3 regions of the Shewanella sp. ALD9 genome follow, and region 1 is predicted to be linked to each of the others. Evidence: predicted binding sites of a transcription regulator. Region 1 holds the regulator's gene; each other region holds the start of a gene.
What was found. Region 1 encodes MetJ, which represses methionine synthesis genes. Its sites were predicted from a motif close to TAGACGTCTAGACGTCTA; they were not measured.

Region 1 (7,797 bases):
AAGGTAAGTGCCACTACCATTAATGTCTTTCCAATTAAAATAGGCGCGCTCTACTTTTAACTCATCACCACTGGTGCTACCGCTACTGGTGCCGTCCATGGTGAATGAGTTCCATGAGTCGAATACTTTAACTCCAGCAGAGTCTCCCCAGCTCTTAAACATGGTTAAACGTCCTGCAAAGCTGACGTTATCCCACACTTTAGCGTCAATGTTTAGGCGTAAGCGCGTGGTGTAAAATATATCGTTATCAATGTCCTGTTGGGTTTTTTGGCCCAACAGCATTGGCATAACGCCTTGAAGCATACCGCTTTGAAACGCGCTGGCTAAATCAGGGTTTGCCATCATCATTTGGCCTAACGGTGAGGTAGCACTGTTTGGATCGCCAAATACTCCTGACATGGCTTTAGCGCCAAAGTCAGAAAAGTTAACGTTCATGGCTGGGTTCCAAGTGACGTTTTGATAATGTAATGAATGTGCTTTGGTTCTAAAATCACCCGTAATGGCTATTCTGTCTAAGGCTGTGTGACGCTCGGTTTTGTCAACTCGTGAATTTAAGTAATCAAGATCTTCATTAATAGTAGTCAGTTGTTGTTTAAGATCGGCAATCTTTTGTGCATCGGTATCTGCTGCTAGGCTTGCGCCGCTCATAAAGAGCGCGTTAGCCACTAATATTGAGATGAGAGTTCTCATGGTCTTTCTCCCCTTTATTTGCCAAATAACAAGGTCAATTTGGCAAATTTTTTGTGTCAGGATCCCTGAGGCTAAGCCTCACAGTTTTTTCGTTTGGTTTATTGGCTGATGTTTCGTTTAGAACGAAAAGATACTCAGCATTGATGATTTAGCCGCAAGTAGCTGGTTGGTCTGAATCGGCGGCGTGGTCATATAAAAACTGTTGAATATCTTTTATGTCTTTTTCTGATAAGGCTTCAAAAACGGCAGGTTTAGCTTTGTGCTTATCACGAGTAAAGAAACGATCCCATTGGCTCATGGTTTTGGTCATTGGGGTTAATTCAGGACCTTCACTGTTAGCGCTGTGGCAGGCTTTACATTCTTTTTTGTACAGGTGCTTACCTTTTTTAGGATTACCACCATCTGCGGCCATCACTTGGGTGCCAAGTGATAATGCCATAGCAACTGCGATACCAACTTTAATGTAAGTGTTCATCATTTTGTCCTCTGTCGGGCTTATTAGGGTTGTGCATTAACAGCATTTAATTATTTATTTGCTGTAAACAATGTTACCTAAAAGTGAGTAGTGTTAATTTGAAGTAGATCATATCCATGAGAAAAATCTAATTGAAAAAAAGTTAATTGAAAGAAATCTAATGAACTAGTGTGATGTGGATCTATTGCGCCAAGATGAGGATTTTGCTAGAGGAGATAAAAGTGGTTTTTTTGATACTTATTGATGGCGTTTTTAGGTGAGAAATAGACTGCTTGATAAATAGAAGGGGAAGATTTTAATCATTATTAGCGAACAAGCCCATTGATGGCTGGTTTTGTTTACAGGTACAGAATAGCTGATTAGCTCATTAACGTGTTGGTCGACATAATCACTAACACAGTGGCACTAATACTACATAACACTAAGGTGACTATGCGGGTTTTATCTTTATCAACGCGGCCAATTAATCTACCTGAGACAAGATAACCAGCAACGACTGAAGGCAATAATAGCAGTGATAGCCATAAATGCTTCACTTCAACTAAGCCGACGATGGTTAGAATAGCTAAGGCAATTAATGAGCTAAACACGAAAAAGGCAGATAATGCCGCTCTAAACTGACCTGGGTCTTGGCCTGCAAGCAAAATGGCCATTGGTGGACCACCGATAGCAGCGATATTGCCAAATATGCCTGAAAATACCCCAGCGATAAATAAACTGAGGCGATTAATAGGGGCGGTAAAGCGAAAGATGCTAAGAATAACAGCAATAAACACAATGCCTGCAATCACTAAGCCTAGTATGGCTTGTGGGGCAAACAGCAATAATCCAGCGCCTAAAAACCCCCCAGGGATCCGCCCGAGTAAGGCATATTGCAAACCATTAAATTGTAGATGACCGCGTTCTCTAAATAAGGTCATTGCAGAAATGGCAAAGCCCATAACAATAATAGGAACAGGAACTAATTGAGGATTAACAATATACAGCAGCGGGCTAGCAACAACGGCTAACCCAAAGCCAATTAAGCTTTGGGTTAGCGCGCCAAAAAACACGATAATCGATGCCAGTATCAAGGTCGTTGGATCGATAAATGACATCATAAGTTCTCTTTAAAAACATGACGACTTCTTATTAGGGTCGTTTCAAAGTCTGTGAGGTATTGACTAATCAGTGAATTATTCGAGCTCTTCCCACTCGATACCCATATCATCCATTAACTTTTTCGCTTCACTTGGAATGCTATCAGGCTGATCTTTTGATAGATCACCGTCATAAGGTAATGGTTGACCTGTGTACGCATGCAAAAATGCTTCGCATAGCAGTTCACTGTTAGTTGCATGGCGCAGATTATTTATCTGGCGACGCGTCCGCTCATCCGTCAGTACTTTTAATACTTTTAAAGGGATAGAAACCGTAATTTTTTTTACTTGTTCATTTTTTTTGCCGTGCTCGGCATATGGGCTGATATATTCGCCATTCCACTCAGTCATTAACTTACCCTTAACGATAAATACGCTGCAGATTTTAAACCGTTACAATCTCTAGTCAAATTATTGCTACTATTTAATCCCGATTGCAAATAGATTTCTTGATGTTTAGACGTCTAAACGTCTATTTAAGTTGACGGATGGGGATCTCTTAGGTAAATTTGGACGTCTAGACATCTCTTTGTGTGTTTGTGAAATTTTAGGAGTTACCATGACTAAGCATCAAAACGCCACATTGGCCGTTCGCCAAGGTATTGAAACAGACACACAACATGGTGCTATCGTGCCACCGATTTATTTATCGACCAATTATTCATTCGATGGCCACAATAATCCGCGCGAGTTTGATTACAGTCGTTCGGGTAATCCTACTCGATGTATTTTAGGTGACGCACTCGCCAAACTCGAGCAAGGTGCTACCGGCGTGGTGACATGTACCGGCATGGCGGCGATTACATTGGTGACTAGCTTACTTGGCCCAGAGGATTTATTGGTTGTGCCGCACGATTGTTATGGTGGCAGTTACCGCTTATTTACTAACTTGGCCAAAAAAGGCCAATTTAAGTTATTGGTTGTTGATCAAACTGATGCGCAAGCGCTGAGCAAAGCGATAGCTCAAAAACCGAAAATGGTGTGGTTAGAAACGCCATCGAATCCTTTATTGCGGGTGGTAGACATTAATGCCATTAGTATCGCTTGCCATGACGTTGGCGCGCTAGTGACAGTCGATAACACCTTTTTATCACCAATATTACAGCAGCCATTATTATTAGGTGCAGACATTGTGATTCACTCAACCACCAAATACATCAATGGTCATAGCGATGTGGTCGGTGGGGCTGTAGTGGCTAAAGATCCTCAAGTGGGTGAGTTGTTACATTGGTGGTCAAATACTCTTGGGCTTACGGGGTCAGCATTTGACAGTTATTTAACCCTCCGAGGCTTACGTACTTTAGCGGTACGAATTCGTGAGCATCAACGTAATGCACAAAAGATTGTTGAGTTACTCAGCGCCAGTGATGTGGTGGCCAAGGTGTATTATCCGGGTTTAAAAGACCATCCAGGTCACGAAATTGCGGCAAAACAACAACAAGGCTTTGGCGCTATGTTAAGTTTTGAGTTAATCGGCGGCGAAGCGGAAGTGGTGGCATTTTTAAAGGCGCTGTCGTTGTTTAGTGTTGCCGAAAGTTTAGGCGGAGTGGAAAGTTTAGTCGCCGTTCCGGCCACTATGACCCATAGAGCAATGGACCCACAAGCAAGGCAAGAGGCTGGTATTAAAGAGACTTTATTGAGACTATCTGTCGGTATTGAAGATGCAGATGACCTCTTGGCCGATATTCAAGCAGGCCTAGCAGCTGTTGCCGCGATAAAATCAGCTTAATTCGAGTTTAAGTTAGCTGTGGTTTCGACCAAATTGGGTAAAATAGCAAAACATGCACTTGCAACACTATTGGTTTCAAAATAGAAGTCTAGCAGTCGCAACAAAAGTCGTAGTTGTTTAAGGAGTCAGTAATGACGCGAAGTCATTTACATAAGTTTGGTGGTTCAAGTTTAGCGGATGCAGATTGCTATCGCCGTGTTGCACATATTCTACTTACGCATGGTCAGAGTGATGATTTAGTTGTGGTATCCGCCGCCGGAAAAACGACTAACTTCTTATACAAATTATTGAGCCTGCGTGACAGCGGTCAGTTGTGGCAAGAAGAGCTGCAAATTCTGATCAGTTACCAGCAGACGTTAATTGAACAATTATTATCAAACGAGCAAGCGCGTGATTTACGCGAACGTTTGTCTACCGACAAATCTCAGTTAGTCAGCTTATTATCTTTAGAGCAACGTAACGATTACCAATTAAACCAAGTGGTGAGTTTTGGTGAACGTTGGTCGGCGCGCTTAATGGCCGCTTTGTTACGAGAAATGGGCGTAGCTGCGACTCATGTCGATGCGTGCTCTATTTTGGTAGCCGATGAAGGCGCCGTACCCAATATTTTAGTGGCTGAGTCTCGTGACAAGGTACAGGCCTTATTAGCCTTGCACCCGCAAGAGCGTTTAGTGATCACCGGCTTTATATGCGCTAACCGCCACGGCGATACCTTATTGCTGGGTCGCAATGGTTCTGATTTTAGTGCCACCTTAATTGCCAGCTTAGCTGACATTGAGCGTGTGACCATTTGGACCGACGTTGAAGGGGTATTTAACGCCGACCCGAATAAAATTAATGATGCTAAATTACTCAAGAGTATGTCACTCGCAGAAGCGGATCGCTTAGCGCGCCTGGGCTCTCCTGTACTGCATTCTCGTACCTTACAGCCACTGTTTAATACTAAAGTGAGTTTAGCGGTACGCTCAAGCTATGCTTCGCACACCGACTTCACCTTAATTGCGCCACTGAGTTCATCTGCGAGTGCGCCAGTCGTGACTAACTTAAATGAAGTGGTGTTGTTTAGTTTTAAAATGAACGCAGACATTGAACCATTGTTGGCCATTTTGGATAAAGCTGGTATCACGCCGTTAGCTTATTGGTCGCTAGCACAACATAAGTTTGAGTTGGCGTTAACGCTTGAAAGCCAAAAACAAGTGCAAGCTTTGCTCACTCAATACAGCAGCGAATTTTTGATTGAAGAGTTGAGTGCCCAAACTGACTTAGGCCTAGTGGCATTAGTCAGTGCCGATGCTCATCACTTTAGACGCAGTTTTGCCCGACTACTCAGCCGTGATGCCAAACCGATTTATCAAGATGCATTAAGTTTGGTCACCTTAGTCCCGCAAGCTCAAGTGAGTTTATTGACCCAAAAAGTACATCGTCGTTGTGCTGGACCAAGAATGCGTATTGGAGTGTTATTGCTGGGAGTGGGTAACATTGGTGAGGCGTGGATTGATTTGTTTAAACGCGCCAGTCCAGCATTAGATCATGAACTCGAAGCCTCTGTTGAGCTCGTTGGTTTAGTCGGTTCGAAAAAAGCGTTAATTTCTAACGACGGAATTAACCTTGAACAATGGCAACAAGATTATCAACAGCAAGGTATTGAATGGGATTATGATCAACTGTTTGATCAATTAGCGCAGTTATCATGCGATGAAATTGTCGCCTTAGATATCAGTGCGAGTGCTGCCTTAACCTTACAATATCCCGAGCTATTTGCCCGTGGTATTCATGTGGTAAGTGCCAATAAATTAGCCGGCTCAGGGCCATTGCCATTTTATCGTGAATTAAAGCAGCAGCTGAGTAATCGCCGCTTATTTTGGCGTTATAACGCCAGTTGTGGCGCAGGTTTACCTATTCAACATGCGTTAAATGACTTACGTAATAGTGGTGACACTATTGAAGCCGTGGGTGGTATTTTCTCGGGCACGTTATGTTGGTTGTTCGAAAATTATGATGGCAGTAAGCCGTTCTCAGAATTAGTACTGCATGCTCGCAGTTTAGGCATTACTGAACCGGATCCTCGTGATGACTTATCTGGCCGCGATATGCAACGTAAGTTGTTAATCTTGGCTCGCGAGATAGGTTTAGCGGTAGAGCTAGACGATATTAGTCTTAACTCATTAGTGCCTCAAGCTTTAGCAGAGTTGTCACTAGAAGATTTTTTAACACGCATCAGTGAGTTAGACGATGATTTGTTGCAGCAGTATGTCGCTGCAGCTGAACAGAACAAGGTGCTACGTTATGTGGCTTCGCTGGATAAAGTCGAAGGTAAGTTACAGGCTGAAGTGGGTTTGCAGTGGGTTGATAATAATCATCCTTATGCGAATTTAACCCCAGGGGATAATGTGTTTGTTATTCGCAGTGCGTTTTATCAAGGTAATCCATTGATTATTCGCGGCCCAGGGGCTGGGCGTGAGGTGACTGCTGCGGCTGTGCAGTCGGATTTGGTGCATATTTGCAAAGACCTGTTGCAAGAGTAGTTTTGTTAAAAAAGACCATTATTGATGGTCTTTTTTATGTCCTCTCGGTAATGTTTTTGAGCTGGGATCTCGTTTTATGGCCTTATTGCTTTATGACCTGCGGCCAGTAACGTCGTGGCGCTTCGCCCACACCAGAGCAAAGGGGTAAAGCGCTTGTACCCCTTTGCAAACCCTCAGCGTTCCGGCAACATTTTCTGAGAAGCGAAAAGGTCGCGACGGAAATTGATTCAGCTTTTAACTTCGTTTTAATCCAGCCTCGGCCCACTTTATTAATAAAGAGTGAAAATGCTAACGCTTCCGATGGGGCGTCCCTTCCCCTCGAAAGCTAACCAGACATCCATGTCTGGATTCACGCTATTTTCTTCAACGGCCTCAATGTTATTGAATCCTGAGATTTAGAGTGAGTCTGAATAATTTAATTAATTTATATCAATAAGATAGTAAATGTAGGCTGATATTAATCAGCCAGATTTTAGTATGATGTAAGTGCTCTAGTAGGAGTTCAATATGAGTAAAAAAGGAATTGTAGTTTCCCCACCATTTACACCCATTTATACTGGTGGAGTTCGCTGTGGTGGTGACCCCGATCCAATTGAGCTACGAAAGTACTTAATGTATTGGGATGAAATCGATTACCCAACAAATATGCTTATTTATATAAGCTCTCCTGAAATTGACTACTTAGAGTCAACTAAAAATATTAAACGCACTGTTGTTACTTTTCAAGGTGGTATCAATACGGGTAGAGGTGAGTTTTTTATAAAAGCCCAAGAAGCCGCCTTTAGACAAAACCAAGTAAATGAACCTGGATGTTGGACTATTGCTCAATTAGCAGACATTCCTTTTTATTCACAGCAAAGCGTAGGCATTGGTGTCGAGGTTGAACTTTACGACATGTTACCAGTACCAAGTGCAGGAACACCTTTAGCCGACATATTAGAATTTAAAGCCAAAAGAAGAGATGAACTTCTTGCTTTTCGATGTCATATGGATGAAATAAACGAAACGATACAAAGTTCAAAAGATATCCCTCGTGCCAAAAACTCTCAAATAGCGCGTCTTGAATTAGCTCTTAAAGATATTGATAAAACTATTGGTGAATCGGGAATTAAGCGTGTAACAACTCATCTGAAAAACATAATTAATACTGACTTTTCTGGCATCGTTGGAGCAGGTTTAGGAAGTGCTGGAATTTCAGCCTTAATTGGAATGAGCCCGTTAGTTGCAGGGGTTGCGGGA
Region 2 (7,797 bases), on a different contig from region 1:
TATGGTACCGCCTAATGCGCCGATATTAGAAATCGAAATGGTACCGTCTTTCAAATCTGCTGGCGACACACGGCCACTGCGTGCGGCGGTGGTTAAGCGTGAAATTTCAGCAGCAATATCCAAAATAGACTTACTTTGTACGTCTTTAACATTCGGTACCAATAAACCCATTTTTGAATCAACGGCCATACCAATGTTATGACGAGACTTGTAAGTGAGTTCGGTACAATCTGCATTAACTTGGCTATTTAATATCGGAAATTCTGTGATCGCTAATGACATGGCCTTCATAAAGAATGGCATCATGGTCAGCTTCACTTCGTCAGTTGAATAGCGTTGCTTCATGCTTTCACGTAAGGCAACGAGTTCGGTAAGGTCAAACTCTTCACAGTAAGTAAAATGAGGGATAGTCGATACTGACTCAACCATCATTTTCGCCATAATAGCTTTGACGCCTTTGATAGGTTCAACCCGATCGTTCGCCGTTACATTACTCACTATGCCGCTATTCACAGAACTGCCAGCTTGAGCATTATCTTGACTCGTTGACGACACTGGCGTTGTGCTTGCTGCAGCTTGAGTGGCATGACCACCTTGCTGATGACGTTCAATATCTTCTTTGTAAACTCGGCCATTTTTGCCTGTGCCAACAACCATAGCAATATTAATGTCCAGTACGCGTGCCATGCGGCGAACGGCTGGGCTAGCTAAGGCTTTACCTTGTGCAACAGGTTCAAGGTTAACTTGTGGCGCAGCTGCTTGTGCTTGTTCAACCACTTCAACAGGAGCTGACGGAGCATTAACTTCAGCTTCGACTTCAATGGCAAATAAAGGTGAGTGCACTTTAGCAAGCTGACCTTTACGATAATGCAGTTTGACAATTTTACCGGCTTTCATCGCCGGGATTTGCACTAACGCTTTATCGGTCATCACATCAGCGATGGGTTGATCTTCAACGACGATATCGCCTTCTTCGACTAACCAATCAACCAATTCACATTCAACAATCCCTTCACCGATATCAGGTAATAAGAACTCTTCAATGTTTGACTGACTGCTGGTTGTGGCCGTAACAGCATTACTGTTGTTAACAGCTGAATCGTTAACCGGTGTCATGGCAGCAACAGGCGCTTCAATGACGCTATCGTTGTCATCTCCATCCATTTCAACTGCGTACAATGGTTGATGCACAATGGCGATTTCACCTTTGGCGTAGTAAAGCTTGGTAATTTTTCCAGCATGCGGCGCCGGAATTTGCACTAAGGCTTTATCTGTCATTACATCAGCAATCGGTTGATCTTCAGTGACAATGTCACCTTCGCTAACTAACCAATCAACTAATTCACATTCCACCACACCTTCGCCGATGTCGGGTAAAATAAAATCTTTAATCATACCTTACTCCTAAAACGACACTGTGGCCTTGATGGCTTCGAAGGTCTTTAATTCATCTGGCATGTATTCTTTTTCATGCACCAATGGATAAGGCGTATCTAATCCGCACACACGATTGATCGGTGATTCAAGCGATAAGAAACATTCTTGCTGAATGGTTGCCGCAATTTCACCAGCAAAACCACCGGTTAATGGCGCTTCATGGTTAATCAGTAAACGACCTGTTTTGGTCACTGATTTTGCGATAGTTTCAACATCCCATGGCGCGATAGTGCGTAAGTCGATAATTTCACATGAAATACCTTCTTTCTCGGCACGTTCGCAGGCTTTTTCGACGATTTCCATCTGTGCGCCCCAAGCCAGAACAGTAATATCACTGCCCTGCTTAACCACTTGTGCTTTGCCTAATTCGATAACGTAGTCACCGGCTGGAACCTCGCCAACAGATGCGCGGTACAAACGTTTAGGTTCAAAGAAAATCACCGGGTTTGGATCGCGAATAGACGCCAGCAACAACCCTTTAGCTTGTTCTGGATTACGCGGAATGACCACTTTTAAACCAGGCGTTTGGGTAAAATAGGCTTCAGGTGATTGAGAGTGGTAATGTCCACCGGCAATACCACCACCGTATGGTGTGCGGAAGGTTAACCCACCCACATCAAATTGATTACCACTGCGGTATCTAAATTTTGCCGATTCATTAACGATTTGATCGAATGCCGGAAAAATATAATCAGCAAACTGAATTTCTGCAACAGCAGTCATGCCATAAGATGCTAGACCATTAGCAAAACCAGCAATACCTTGTTCAGTGAGCGGCGTGTTAAAACAACGGTCGCGACCAAACTGCTCTTGTAAACCAGAAGTCGCGCGAAAAACACCACCGAAGTGGCCAACGTCTTCACCAAAAATCACCATGCGCTCGTCGGCAGTCATGGCTATTGATAACGCCTCGTTGATGGCGTGTAACATATTCATTTGAGCCACGGTTTAGAGTCTCCCTGCGCTTTTTGGATAGGATTTTGGATACTTAGCAATGTGTTCTTTCAGCTCTTTAAGCTGTTTTCTCAATGCTGGAGTCGGTTTATCAAGCACATCTTCAATAATTTCATCTAGTTTCGGAATAGGTAGCTTTTCAGCTACTTTAACCGCTGCTAATACTTCTTCGCGATAACGTTCAAATAACTTGGCTTCATCGGCTTCAGTTATCCAGCCTTTGTTAACCATCCATAATTTAAAACGTTTTACTGGATCGTGTTGCTGCCATTTGGCTTCTTCTTCTTTTGAACGGTAACCAGATGGATCGTCTGATGAAGAATGCGCGCCCAAACGATACGTCATCGCTTCAATCAATACTGGAGCATTATGTTCTAGTGCATGGGCACGAGCTTGTTGCGTGGCGGCTAACACCGCTAGCATGTCGTTACCGTCTACACGAATGGTATGCATACCGTAACCAACTCCCCGACTGGCTATACCGTTACCAGCAAACTGCTCTTCAGTTGGGGTTGAAATAGCATAACCATTGTTACGACAGAAAAAGATGGTCGGAGACTTAAGCACTGCGGCCATGTTCAAACCAGCATGGAAGTCACCTTCTGATGCTGCGCCTTCACCAAAATAACAAATGGCAACGTTACGCTTGCCTTGTAATTTCATGCCATAAGCAACACCTGTGGCTTGTGGAATTTGAGTTGCCAAAGGTGATGAAATAGTTTGGTAGTTGAGTTCACGGCTGCCGTAATGAATCGGCATTTGGCGACCTTTACCTAAATCTTTCTCGTTACTGAACATTTGATTCATAAATTGTTCAGTCGTAAAGCCGCGATAACGCAATGAGGCGTGCTCACGATATTGAGCCAAAATGACGTCGTCTTTATCAAGCGCGGCTGTGCTGCCAATAATTGAGGCTTCTTCACCGGTACAGGTCATGTAAAAACTAATCCGTCCTTGACGCTGCGCACCCAACATACGCTCGTCTAATACGCGTGTAAAAACACAGGTATCAAAGATTTTTTCGGCCAGAGCCTTGTCGATTACTGGTAGAACCGCACTTTCATAAGTGGTGCCATCAGCTTGCAAAATACGCAAGATGGGGATGTGCAATGACGCTTTGTCTAAGAAGCTGACACGGTGCACTGTTTCATTGGTCAGTGGTGCGTTGCTCATATTATGCTCTTGTTATTGTTGAGCCATGTTCAACATAAACATGGCTCTATTTATACTATGCGAGTAGACATTACGTTAACGTAAACTACCTATCAATACTTACTCTCACTGTAAACGCATTTTACTCGCGATTGACATGTATATATTGCTTTACGACTAGATAATAGTTTCGTTCAACGCGGGTACTAAACACAACACCGTACGTTGCCCAACCGGCACGTTCTCATTAGGAAATACGATCGCTTCTAATGGTTGCTCGACTGTGATTTGCTTCCCGCCTTCTGTCGCTAATACCTCGCCCTGACTAAAGGCACTGAAGTTTTCTGCATCGCCTGCAAAGCTAAATTCAAAATTATCAAAGTGCTTGTTAATAGAGCGCGATACCTTATACAAATTGACCTTGCTAGGGTCGAACTCAACAGGTGCTAACTCAGTTTCAGTAATCAACTTTTCAAGCATAGTATGAGTTTGTGCAAAACGACTCATATCATTTTGGCCAAATGGCATTACTTTGCCTAATTCCACAGTAAAAGCATCTGCTTGAAATTGCTCGGACGAATAATAACTAAACGTCGTTGTTGGTTCGTGGTGAAACAACATAGTATCAACGCCACATGCCGCCAAAAACATAATTTGTTCACCGCTAAAAGCACGGCCAGGACGGTATGGGTATATGGCAAACTTTTCATGCTTAGAAGCACGAATAGCAGTATGTAAGTCGTAATGAATACGCTGATTGTCATTATTGGCATTGAAAAAGTCTGCCACGTATTGCTCTAACGCTTTTGCTCGGTGACGCTCCGGATGGCTTAAGCCCTCGCCTTTAGAATGCGCGCCACTAAATAGACGATTCATGTTTTCATCAATAAAACGGGTTTTATTGATGATCGCGGCCGGATTACCAATTAAAAACATCACTCGCTGCTTGGCAACAATTCGTTGGCTGAGCAAATCTTTAATGAGTTGATTACAGATTTCAATCGGTGCAGTTTCATTACCGTGCACAGCACAAGACAGCACGATATCTTTGGTTGCATTAGCCGGAGTAAATACAATCACTCCCGTATCCCATACATCTACACGGGTATGATCTGCCAACATAAAATCAGATGCTTCAGGTAATTGATTTGGATTGGCTAAGGTATAGGCTAAAAAATCATGGTTTATCATCAGGTCAGATAACACTATCAACTCCTTGTCTCATTATTATATGGCGTAGTTAACTTTGACGTAAAACGATGTTAACTATTACTGCCTATTGTCGCGGATTCTATCATAGCCAAACGCTATTTTATTGGTGGCATATGTTAGATTTATTTATTAATAAAAGTTTGCTTGCAAAACTACACAATATTCAACACAATTGTAGCCATCTAGACTTCTATAATTTGTTTTAAGGGTATGTCATGGCGTTAGCAACATTTGGTGCAGGCTGTTTTTGGGGTGTTGAATATTTTTTCCGTGAAATTAACGGCGTCAGTAACGCAACGTGTGGCTACATGGGTGGCAAAGACAGTGCGACCACATATAAAGAAGTGAAGACGGGTTCAACTGGTCACGCAGAAGTGGTTCAAGTTGAGTTTGATCCAGAAATCGTCAGTTACGACGACTTGTTGGACACTTTTTGGAAAAATCACAACCCAACCATGCTGAATATGCAGGGCGGTGACATTGGTACTCAATATCGCAGCACGATTTTTTTTCACGATAAAGAGCAAAAAGCCCAAGCTGAAAGCTCAAAGCTGGCATTAGCACGCAGCGGTAAATGGGGACAGCGTCATATTGTGACTGAAATTGTACCGATACAAACATTCCACATTGCCGAGGAATACCACCAGAATTATTTAGAAAAAAATAATTTACCAACCTGTCACTTGGTTTACTAATTGGATTGAGATAAATAGTACTTTTCTTATTCGTGATCAACCAAAATCACTGAGATTTTTGAGTTTACGACACATTGTTGAAATAAGAGAGATGTCCTTATTTCAACAATGAAACAAAAACACCCTATTTGAGCAACGGCAGAGGGTAATCTCCCCATTTTTAGCTGAGGTCAAAAGTAGAGACTTAGGCCACTAGTGCCAGTTTTTGCTTTAGTGGGACACCACCAATTGCTGTATTGGGTCTTTCATTGTTATAAAACCATAGCCATTGTGTCGCATGTTCCTGTACCTCGGCAATACTATTCCAAAGATATTGGCTCAGCCATTCGTATCGTACAGTCCGATTATAGCGTTCTACATAGGCATTCTGCTGTGGATTGCCAGGCTGAATAAATTTCAGTTCTACATTGTGTTTTTCAGCCCAGGCTGCCAGTACCGCACTTATATACTCTGGACCATTATCACTGCGTATCTGTTTTGGTTTTCCACGCCATTCGATGATTTGATCCAATGTTCTCACCACACGCTCCGCAGGTAAGGAGAAGTCGACCTCTATCGCCAAGCCTTCACGGTTGTAATCATCAATCACGTTCAATAACCTAATGCTGCGACCATCTTCCAGTTGGTCGTGCATAAAGTCCATGGACCAACATTCATTGATTGCCTCTGGCACCGCCAATGCGTCCGGTTTATCACGCTTCAAGCGTTTCCTCGGCTTAATTCGTAGATTTAGCTCCAATTCTCGGTAAATCCTATACACCCGCTTATGGTTCCATCGGTAGCGTTTCACGTTACGTAAAAAGTAATAACATAGCCCAAACCCCCAACTCCGATGGGTTGATGTCAGTTGCTGTAACCAGTCGGCTATTGCAGCGTTTTCATCACTGAGTTTTGCCTGATAGCGATAACAGCTCTCACTGAGTCCAAACAAGGCACACGCAAATGCGATCGAAATGGCTTTATCTTGCACCGCCTTTTGCGCCAGCTCCCGCCGCCGCGACGGCTTTACCACTTTTTTTCGATGGCCTCTTTGAGTATTTCAGCTTTGAGTCGCTCTTCGGCATACATTTTTTTGAGTCGTGAATTCTCAGCCTCTAACTCCTTCAATCGCGCCATCATAGAAGCGTCCATGCCACCGAATTTGGCGCGCCATTTGTAGAAGGTCGCAGAGCTCATGCCATGCTCACGGCAAAGCCCCGGAACTGGGGTGCCAGCTTCGGCTTGTTTAAGGATTGCTAGGATTTGGCTGTCGCTAAATTTTGATGTTTTCATGCAGAATCTCCCTGCGTATATATTACGAGAAAATTCTACTTTTGAAATCTACTATTTTTAGGGGGGATTACCAGAGGATAGATGTTTTTGTTAGCTTTTACTTAATATTACTCATCGATGTAAAATCAATCACCCAGTAACACTACTAACTCTTATGGATATATAGATAGTAAATAATTAATCCAAGAGTAAAAATACTTACCAAAGAAATAATGTAGAACCACGCAAGTTTTTTGTCTTTGCTTCGACTAAAGCGCTTTGTCGCTTCAATATTAACAAGAGAAGCATGACGTTTGAGGTTGGGCCAAGCTATAACCCCAGCGTAAGCAACCATTCGTGCACCAATACCTTTATCCCAAGCTGGGGGCTCTATCCCTTCTTTCAACATTTCTTGCTCAAGATGTTTAATAGTAATGCGGCCAAATAAAAATATGGCAGTACCTCATATAAGCAATACAATAAAAAACACTACAGCCATCCAGCTTTCAGTTGATAGTTCTAACATAAATCCCTCGCTATAGGCTATTTAATCAGTCACCTAAATTAAAGGCTTTATTAGCTCCGAATATCCCAATCCCATTACCGGCCTTAGTCACCACAATACCGATTGTTATCGTCGTATCTAAATATTAAGGCAACCAATTTTGCTAGTTATCAGGGCCGTATAGATAAGCAACAGTGAACATAAGAGTAAAAAACACAACACTAGAGATCTGTACAAATACAGCCAAATACCAGTCGACTTTTCGACTAAAGCGCTTGGTAGCTTCTATGTCAACAATAGAAGCATGCCTTTTAGCGTTAGGGCGCATGATAATACTCGCATAAGCGGGGTATCTCATACCTATGCCTTTATCCCATTCTGCCGGCAATATGTCCTCTTTTGCCATTTCGCGCTCAATATGCTTAACGGTAATTCGGCCAAACAAAAGTACAGCAATACTCCACATACAGAAGGTAATAAAAAAAAATATACCCATCCAGTCTTCAGTTGATAGTTCTGACATGAATACCTCCTTTACAGGCTATTAAGCCAATCTCCGATATTATAGGCTTTATTGGCAGCCCATTTCCC
Region 3 (7,797 bases), on a different contig from region 1:
TGCATCTCCTAGGTATTGTCCTTTACCTAATCCCATAACAGCAAAACCCGACTGGCGATTAAAAATAAATCCGCCTGTTTTTCCTATACCTTTGCTATTAATGGCAAAGTATTTTTCTATGTAGGTATTTCCAAATATGTCAGCATCCTCTGCATCAATTAAACTATAAACATTTGCTGCTAGTTCTGACGCTAACTTAGGCGATAATTGATTCATAAACTGTCCTTGTCATTTAATGGCTTTATTAATCGTATTTTTCTCTTTTCTGTACTTCCAATCGTTCTAATTCTGGCCAGCGACAAATACTCAATACCTGATAGCGCACAACACCACTAGAGAACGCTTCATCAATGATTTCATTTTTAACTTCTTCATTTGATACGTCGCAGTTTAATTGCGTCAACCTTTCAGCTAAATATGAAATATGTTTTTCGCCTGTAGATACCGATAGCCAAAGTCTTAGATCTGAATGACTTCCTTCAGCGATTTTAATCGTTTGAGATACACGTGTTTCTGCAAAAGGCTTATTTGGATGTGCTGTGCTGTAAATGATTTCAGGAAAGCTAAATTTTCCATCAGCGTCTGTAGTGGTGTAGTCCCATTCTTTTTCTTCCATGACACCAGAGTATTGATAACCTCTTTTTAGCTTAATACCGGCTAGAGGTTTTCCCTCATGGGTTAAGCTACCTATCACTTCAGGAAATACTTCGACATCGACTTTTTTAAACATGCTAAACATTGACTCCTCCGAGTAGCAACTAACGGCGACAATCAGACACAGGAATGCAAAAATCCCAATATATGCTCTATAGGCCATAGATGAAGCAACTCCCTGCTTTGTAATTCAGATGATTATTTTTTAAACGAAGTTATTGTAGAGTGATTCTTTAAGGGTATCTATTATTATAAATGACTATTTTTTATAGTGTAATGATGAAAAGGGTATGTCCAGTTGAGATGTTTTTACTTTATCCAGCAGTAAATTAAATTGAGAAGATCAAAGACGTTTTAAGTTATTTATTGTAAAAACGACGAAGCGTTATCCCGGCTAAAAAGCATTGCCGGAATAACGCTTGATTTGACCCGTGCAGTATGGAGTCTTTTGACCAAAATCCAAACCAAGTTTGGACATAAAAAAGAGTAACCGTGATGACTCAAGGTTACCCTTTTTTCAGGTTCACTTTTTATTCAGAAGCACTCTTTATTCAGAAGCACTATCTACTCTGGGTCTCTCTTTATTCAGGATCTCTTTCTACTCTTGAACCATTCTATTCGAAATAAATCTATTCTGGATCATAGTCCAATATCGGTGACAACCATTTCTCTGCTTCTGCCAACGTCATGCCTTTACGCTGGGCATAATCTTCTACCTGATCTTTACCAATATTAGTCACGCCAAAATAGCGTGATTTCGGATGGGCAAAGTACCAGCCTGAAACAGCAGCCGTTGGGTACATGGCAAAGCTTTCGGTGATGTTCAAATCAATCGTTTCATCTGGTTTGAGCAAATCCCATAACAAACCTTTTTCAGTGTGGTCTGGGCATGCTGGGTAACCTGGCGCTGGGCGAATGCCTTTATAACGTTCGCGAATTAACGCTTCATTGTCGAGCACTTCATCGGCGGCATAACCCCAAAACTCTTTACGAACACGTTCGTGCATACGCTCGGCAAAGGCTTCGGCTAAACGGTCTGCTAAGCATTTGAGCATAATCGCGTTGTAGTCATCGTGATTGGCTTCAAAACGGGCAACATGTTCATCAATACCGTGCCCCGTCGTTACCGCAAAACCGCCCATGTAATCAGCAACGCCTGAATCTTTTGGAGCGACAAAATCTGATAAACAGAAGTTGTCGTTACCCACGCGTTCAAGCTGCATACGTAAATGATGGGTGGTCATTTCCAATGTGGTGCGGCTTTCATCGGTATACAGTTCAATGTCGTCATGGTTGACGGTATTGGCTGGGAATAAACCGATTACTGCTTTGGCGGTAAGCCATTTTTCAGCAATAATTTGCTTCAACATGGCTTGGCCATCGGCAAATAATTTAACCGCTTCTTCACCAACGACTTTGTCTTTTAAAATTTCAGGGTAATGACCGTGCAGTTCCCAGCTTCTAAAGAACGGTGTCCAATCGATACGTTCGACTAGGTCTTCTAATGGATAGTCATCAAACACCTGGCGACCTAATACATTAGGCGTAAATGGGGTGTAGTTTTCCCAGTCGTGTTTGCAACGGTTTTCGCGCGCCGCTTCAATCGACACGATGGTTTTACGCTTGGTTTGCGACAAACGTTTTTCACGCATCATGTCGTATTCTGCGTAGGCTTCGTCAATGGTTGCTTGGCGAGTGGCGTTATTAATCAGCTTAGACACCATAGGTACAGCGCGAGATGCATCGGCAATGTAAATTGCGCCGTGTGGGTAATGCGGTGCTATTTTTACTGCAGTATGAATTTTAGAGCAGGTTGCACCACCGATAATAGCAGGGATGGTTAAGCCTTCACGGTGGAAGGTTTTCACGTTGTGGACCATTTCATCCAAACTTGGCGTGATTAAACCAGACATGCCGATAATGTCGATATTATGCTCTTTTACTGCATCGAGAATTTTATCAACCGATACCATGACCCCAAGGTCGACCACTTCGTAGCCGTTACAGGCAAGTACTACTCCAACAATATTTTTACCGATGTCATGCACATCACCTTTAACGGTGACCATTAAAATTCGGCCGTTTGACTGGCCTGCAACCTTTTCAAGCTCAATATATGGGTTTAGGTAAGCGACGGCTTTTTTCATTACTCGTGCCGATTTGACCACTTGCGGTAAGAACATTTTGCCAGCACCAAATAAGTCGCCGACCACGTTCATGCCGTCCATCAGCGGTCCTTCAATAACATCGAGCGGGCGCACGGCTTCTTGACGAGCAGCTTCGGTGTCTTCATCAATAAATTCGGTAATGCCTTTAACCAATGCGTGCGATAAACGTTTGGATACCGGCCAGCTGCGCCAGGCTAAATCTTCTTTTTTGGCCACTTGTGAGCCATCGCCTCTAAAGCTTTCAGCGATGTCGAGTAGCTGCTCGGTGTTGTTTGAGTCGGCTACCGGACATGGTAAGTTTTGAACTACGTTTTCAACCCGTTTTTTGAGCTCTGGTTCAATATCATCGTATATGGCTAACTGACCAGCGTTAACAATACCCATGTCCATGCCGGCTTGAATGGCATGGTATAAAAACACCGCGTGAATGGCTTCGCGTACTGGGTTGTTACCGCGGAACGAGAATGACACGTTAGACACGCCGCCTGAGATCATTGCGTGTGGCAAGGTGGCTTTGATGTCTTTTATCGATTCGATAAAGTCGACTGCATAGTTGTCGTGTTCATCAATACCGGTGGCAATGGCGAAAATGTTAGGGTCAAAAATAATGTCTTCTGGTGGAAAGCCAACAACATCAACCAAAATGCGATAAGCACGGGTACAGATTTGGGTTTTACGCTCACGTGTATCGGCTTGGCCGTCTTCGTCAAAGGCCATTATAATGGCTGCCGCACCATAGCGTTTTACTAAGGTGGCTTGTTCAATAAATTTGGCTTCGCCTTCTTTCATCGAAATAGAGTTAACAATCGACTTGCCTTGAACGCATTTAAGCCCAGCTTCAATCACTTCCCACTTTGATGAGTCAATCATGATGGGCACGCGGGAGATGTCGGGCTCAGAGGCGATTAAGTTTAAAAACTTCGCCATTGACGCCACGCCATCAAGCATACCTTCGTCCATGTTGACGTCGATAATTTGCGCGCCATTTTCAACCTGCTCGCGCACGACATCTAAGGCTTCTTCAAACTTTTCTTCTTTAATTAAGCGTAAAAACTTAGCCGAACCGGTCACGTTAGCGCGCTCACCGACGTTAACAAATAACGAGTTTTTGTCGATGGTGAGTGGCTCTAGGCCCGATAAACGACACGCCACAGGTATATCTGGTATCTGTCTTGGTTCGTGTCTGAGCACCGCTTCACGAATAGCACTAATGTGTGCGGGTGTACTACCACAACAACCGCCGACAATATTGAGCATGCCTTCTTGCGCCCATTGATTAATGACTTCGGCCATTTCTTCTGGGGTTTCATCGTAGCCACCAAATTCGTTGGGTAAGCCAGCATTTGGGTGGGCAGAGACATAACATTCGGCAATACGTGATAATTCTTCAACGTACGGGCGCAGCTCTTTTGGTCCGAGGGCGCAGTTAAGGCCAATCGATAACGGCTTGATGTGGCGTAAAGAGTTATAAAAGGCTTCGGTGGTTTGGCCGGTTAATGTACGACCAGAGGCGTCGGTAATAGTGCCAGAGATCATAACGGGTAGGCGATCGCCAAGTTGATCGAATACTTTTTCAATCGCAAATAGGGCGGCTTTGGCGTTTAAAGTATCAAAAATGGTTTCAACCATAATGATATCGGCGCCACCTTCAATTAAGGCGCTGGTGGATTCAACATAAGCGTCGACTAATTGGTCGAAACTGACATTACGAAACGCTGGGTCGTTAACGTCTGGACTGATAGAGCAAGTACGGTTGGTTGGGCCTAATACACCAGCAACATAACGTGGTGAACCTGTTTGCGCGGCCACTTCGTCGGCCGCTTGGCGGGCGACTCGGGCGCCAGCAAGGTTAATTTCAGCGGCTAGCGACTGCATATCGTAGTCGGCCATGGCAATGGTGGTGGCATTAAAGGTGTTGGTTTCAATAATGTCGGCACCGTTTAGCAGGTACTGAGTATGAATATCTTTAATGATTTGCGGTTGGCTGAGTACTAATAAGTCGTTGTTGCCTTTAACATCGCAATGCCAATCTTTAAAACGCTCGCCACGATAATCTTCTTCTTCCAACTTATAGTCTTGGATCATGGTGCCCATGGCGCCATCTAAAATCACAATACGCTGCGCTAACAATGCATTAAGTTGTTCAAGTGTTTGACTGTAAGAAGTCGATTTCGCCATAACAGTTACCTTTTTATCACTATGTTGCTTGATACCTTGATTGAGATAAGCATACCCTTATTTTTACAATAGTAGGGCGATAACATCATTGCTGTGCACAAGTGTTGTAAATAACAGTTATACACAACGGTTGCTTTAACCGTTGCAGGCAATTGCCTTGGACAATTACTGCGTACAATGATTATCTTCTAAATGATTATCTTTTAAGATAGTATTTTAGACATATAAACGTATAGACGTCCATAGTACGCGAATTTTTATCACTAGAGCAAGGCTGAATTAAATGAAACAAGCCAAGATAATATTAATGCGCCATGGAGAATGCGAAGGTGGGGCAATATTTCGCGGCCAAACCGATGTAAAGCTCACCGACACTGGAATGGCCCAAATGCAGCAAGCGTTTGCTGAACTGCAATATCCAATTAGCCATGTGTTTAGTTCGCCATTGCAACGGTGTCAGCAATTCAGCCAGCCTTTAACGCAGCGATTAACATTACCGTTAACGACGATACCAGCACTGCAAGAAATTGATTTTGGTGTCTGGGATGGGCAATTGTTTGATGCAATTTATCAGCAAAATCCAGGTAAATTTGATGCTTACTGGCATAACCCATGGTTGGCTGATAGCACGCCTGATAAAGCCGAGTCGGTAAGCGATTTTGCTGCGCGAGTAGAAGCCGGGCTCATGAGCGTGGTTGATGAACTGTGGCGCTCACGTCATCAGCAGCACTCTTGTTTACTGTCTATCGACGAACAACAAGGGCAAAGCTTGCCGCAAACTGCTCAAGCTGTCGATTGTCCCCATGCGTTAGTGGTTACTCACGGTGGGGTGATGCGCTGTTTAATGGGCTACGTGCTTAAGGTTGGCCAATCTAGCGGAATATTCGCTAACCTAGCGATCCCCTATGCTGCTATTATGGTGCTCGATGTATATTGGCCTGATGATGTTGATAAGGTTGACGCTTTTCAAGCGACAGCAATGAATAGCAATACCGCTAAAGTGAGCTTTACATTACATTGGCCGTAACACTTCATTGGCTGAGCGTTACAACCATAGTGTCATTATTTTTGCGCCATAATTTGCATAATAATCTGCGCCATAACGTGCGTAGTCATTAGTGTCACAATTTGCATAGTTATTTGCAAAGTTATTTGCAAAGTTATCAGCGCCGTAATTTGAATAGTTATTTGCGTCATAATTGTCGTAATAATCTGCGTCGAAACCATAGTGCCTTTCAAGGTATTGGGAATTGGGATAAGCCCAAACTGTACCCGCAACTGTAGATGTACCCATCGAATATGGGGACATAAGTCAGATACCAGCTTTGAATCGCCTCAATATCCATGCCTAAGCGGGTGACTTAGGGGAGTTATTAAATAGATGTTTGTGTTAATTAATTGGACATGGCGGGCTAACTTTCATGTCTGAATCTGTATTAGATGTAAATCATCTTTTTTGGCAAGTCGATAATAAAACGATTCTGGCGGACATTCATTTCAGTTTGCCTAAAGGCCAGATGCTAGGACTAATTGGTCCCAATGGCGCAGGAAAGTCGAGCCTGTTACGCTGCTTATATCGCTATATTGTGCCGACCAGCGGCGATATTGAGATATTTTCTAAACCCATCAGTGAGTATTCCTCTAAGTTGTTAGCGCAGAATATTGCTGTGGTGCAACAAGATACCCCGCATTATTTTGACATGACCACCGAGCAATTAGTGTCGATGGGGCTTACTCCGCATAAAGGCTTGTTTGACTCAAACACAGCCCAAGACCGTGAACGTGTGGTGAGTGCCTTAACCAAAGTGGGATTACAGCAAAAAGCTCAGCAACAATATGAACTGTTATCTGGCGGTGAAAAACAACGTGCCCTAATTGCCCGAGCCATTGTGCAACAGCCGCATATTCTTATTTTAGATGAACCGACCAATCACTTAGATATTCGTTATCAAATTCAAATTCTTGAACTCGTTGCATCTTTAGGCATCAGTGTTATTGCTTCTATACACGATCTGAATTTAGCCAGTGCAATGTGCGATAAATTACTGCTACTCGACCAAGGACGATTAATTGCTAAAGGTACCCCAACAGAAGTGCTAACCGAGCGGCAAATTAGTGACGTGTTTGGTGTGTGCTGCGACATTAATCTTCACCCACAACACGGTAAGCCGCTGATCAGTTATTTTTATGGTTACCAACCGAGTCAGAAAGGATGCCCCGATCATGATTGATGCATCGCAACGTCGCTACTATGTTTGTTTCAGTCTGTTGGTATTGGCTACACTGCTTACCCCGATATTTGCCGCCAGTTTTGGGGCGGCTAACATTCATCTTAATGACGTATTAATGATATTTAATACCTTATTGGGCGGCGACATGCCGAGTGCGATTGAAGGCAGTGAACATGCGGTTACGATAACCCAACGTATTGTGCTTGAATTACGCTTACCGAGAATTTTGTTGGCCTTTGTGGCTGGCGCAGGGTTGTCTATAGCAGGCAGTGTATTACAAACCGTGACCCGCAACCCGTTGGCCGACCCGTATTTGTTTGGCATTAGCTCCGGGGCGTCATTTGGTGCAGTGCTGGTGGTGTCGTTATTCAGTCAAACCGGTTTGTTTGCCGAAATGTTTTCTGGTGTATTGACTATAGCGCCAAGCTTTACCGCGCAACCTTGGTGGTCTTGGTCGACATTAAGCATACCGATAGGAGCATTCATCGGCGCCAGTTTATCGGTGTTGGTGGTGTTTATTTTGTCGGGACCTGGTCGAAGTAGCCAAGTTGAACGTATGTTGCTGT

Region 2: msrA (peptide-methionine (S)-S-oxide reductase MsrA) is a predicted target of MetJ. The motif match lies at 4,931-4,948, and genes of this name have one in related genera.
Region 3: metH (methionine synthase) is a predicted target of MetJ. The motif match lies at 5,226-5,243, and genes of this name have one in related genera.

Annotation. Positions count from the first base shown of each region.
Region 1 covers NZ_PJCD01000001.1:432,418-440,214, forward strand. The annotation lists gene CXF88_RS02015 (DUF3373 domain-containing protein) at 1-690, opposite strand, end outside; gene CXF88_RS02020 (cytochrome c) at 839-1,168, opposite strand; gene CXF88_RS02025 (sulfite exporter TauE/SafE family protein) at 1,525-2,265, opposite strand; gene metJ (met regulon transcriptional regulator MetJ) at 2,341-2,655, opposite strand; gene metB (cystathionine gamma-synthase) at 2,864-4,033, shown strand; gene CXF88_RS02040 (bifunctional aspartate kinase/homoserine dehydrogenase II) at 4,165-6,558, shown strand; gene CXF88_RS02045 (DUF6236 family protein) at 7,066-7,797, shown strand, end outside.
Region 2 covers NZ_PJCD01000042.1:146,554-154,350, forward strand. The annotation lists gene CXF88_RS18940 (dihydrolipoyllysine-residue acetyltransferase) at 1-1,395, opposite strand, end outside; gene CXF88_RS18945 (transketolase C-terminal domain-containing protein) at 1,405-2,382, opposite strand; gene CXF88_RS18950 (thiamine pyrophosphate-dependent dehydrogenase E1 component subunit alpha) at 2,386-3,564, opposite strand; gene astE (succinylglutamate desuccinylase) at 3,721-4,749, opposite strand; gene msrA (peptide-methionine (S)-S-oxide reductase MsrA) at 4,971-5,450, shown strand; one part of gene CXF88_RS18965 (IS3-like element ISShfr8 family transposase) at 5,635-6,461, opposite strand; one part of gene CXF88_RS18965 (IS3-like element ISShfr8 family transposase) at 6,461-6,722, opposite strand; gene CXF88_RS18970 (hypothetical protein) at 6,868-7,110, opposite strand; gene CXF88_RS18975 (hypothetical protein) at 7,370-7,729, opposite strand; gene CXF88_RS18980 (hypothetical protein) at 7,741-7,797, opposite strand, start outside.
Region 3 covers NZ_PJCD01000002.1:392,008-399,804, reverse strand. The annotation lists gene CXF88_RS05265 (lipase family protein) at 1-216, opposite strand, end outside; gene CXF88_RS05260 (DUF6795 domain-containing protein) at 245-730, opposite strand; gene metH (methionine synthase) at 1,284-5,000, opposite strand; gene CXF88_RS05250 (histidine phosphatase family protein) at 5,284-6,027, shown strand; cobalamin riboswitch at 6,210-6,343, shown strand; gene CXF88_RS05245 (ABC transporter ATP-binding protein) at 6,422-7,231, shown strand; gene CXF88_RS05240 (iron ABC transporter permease) at 7,224-7,797, shown strand, end outside.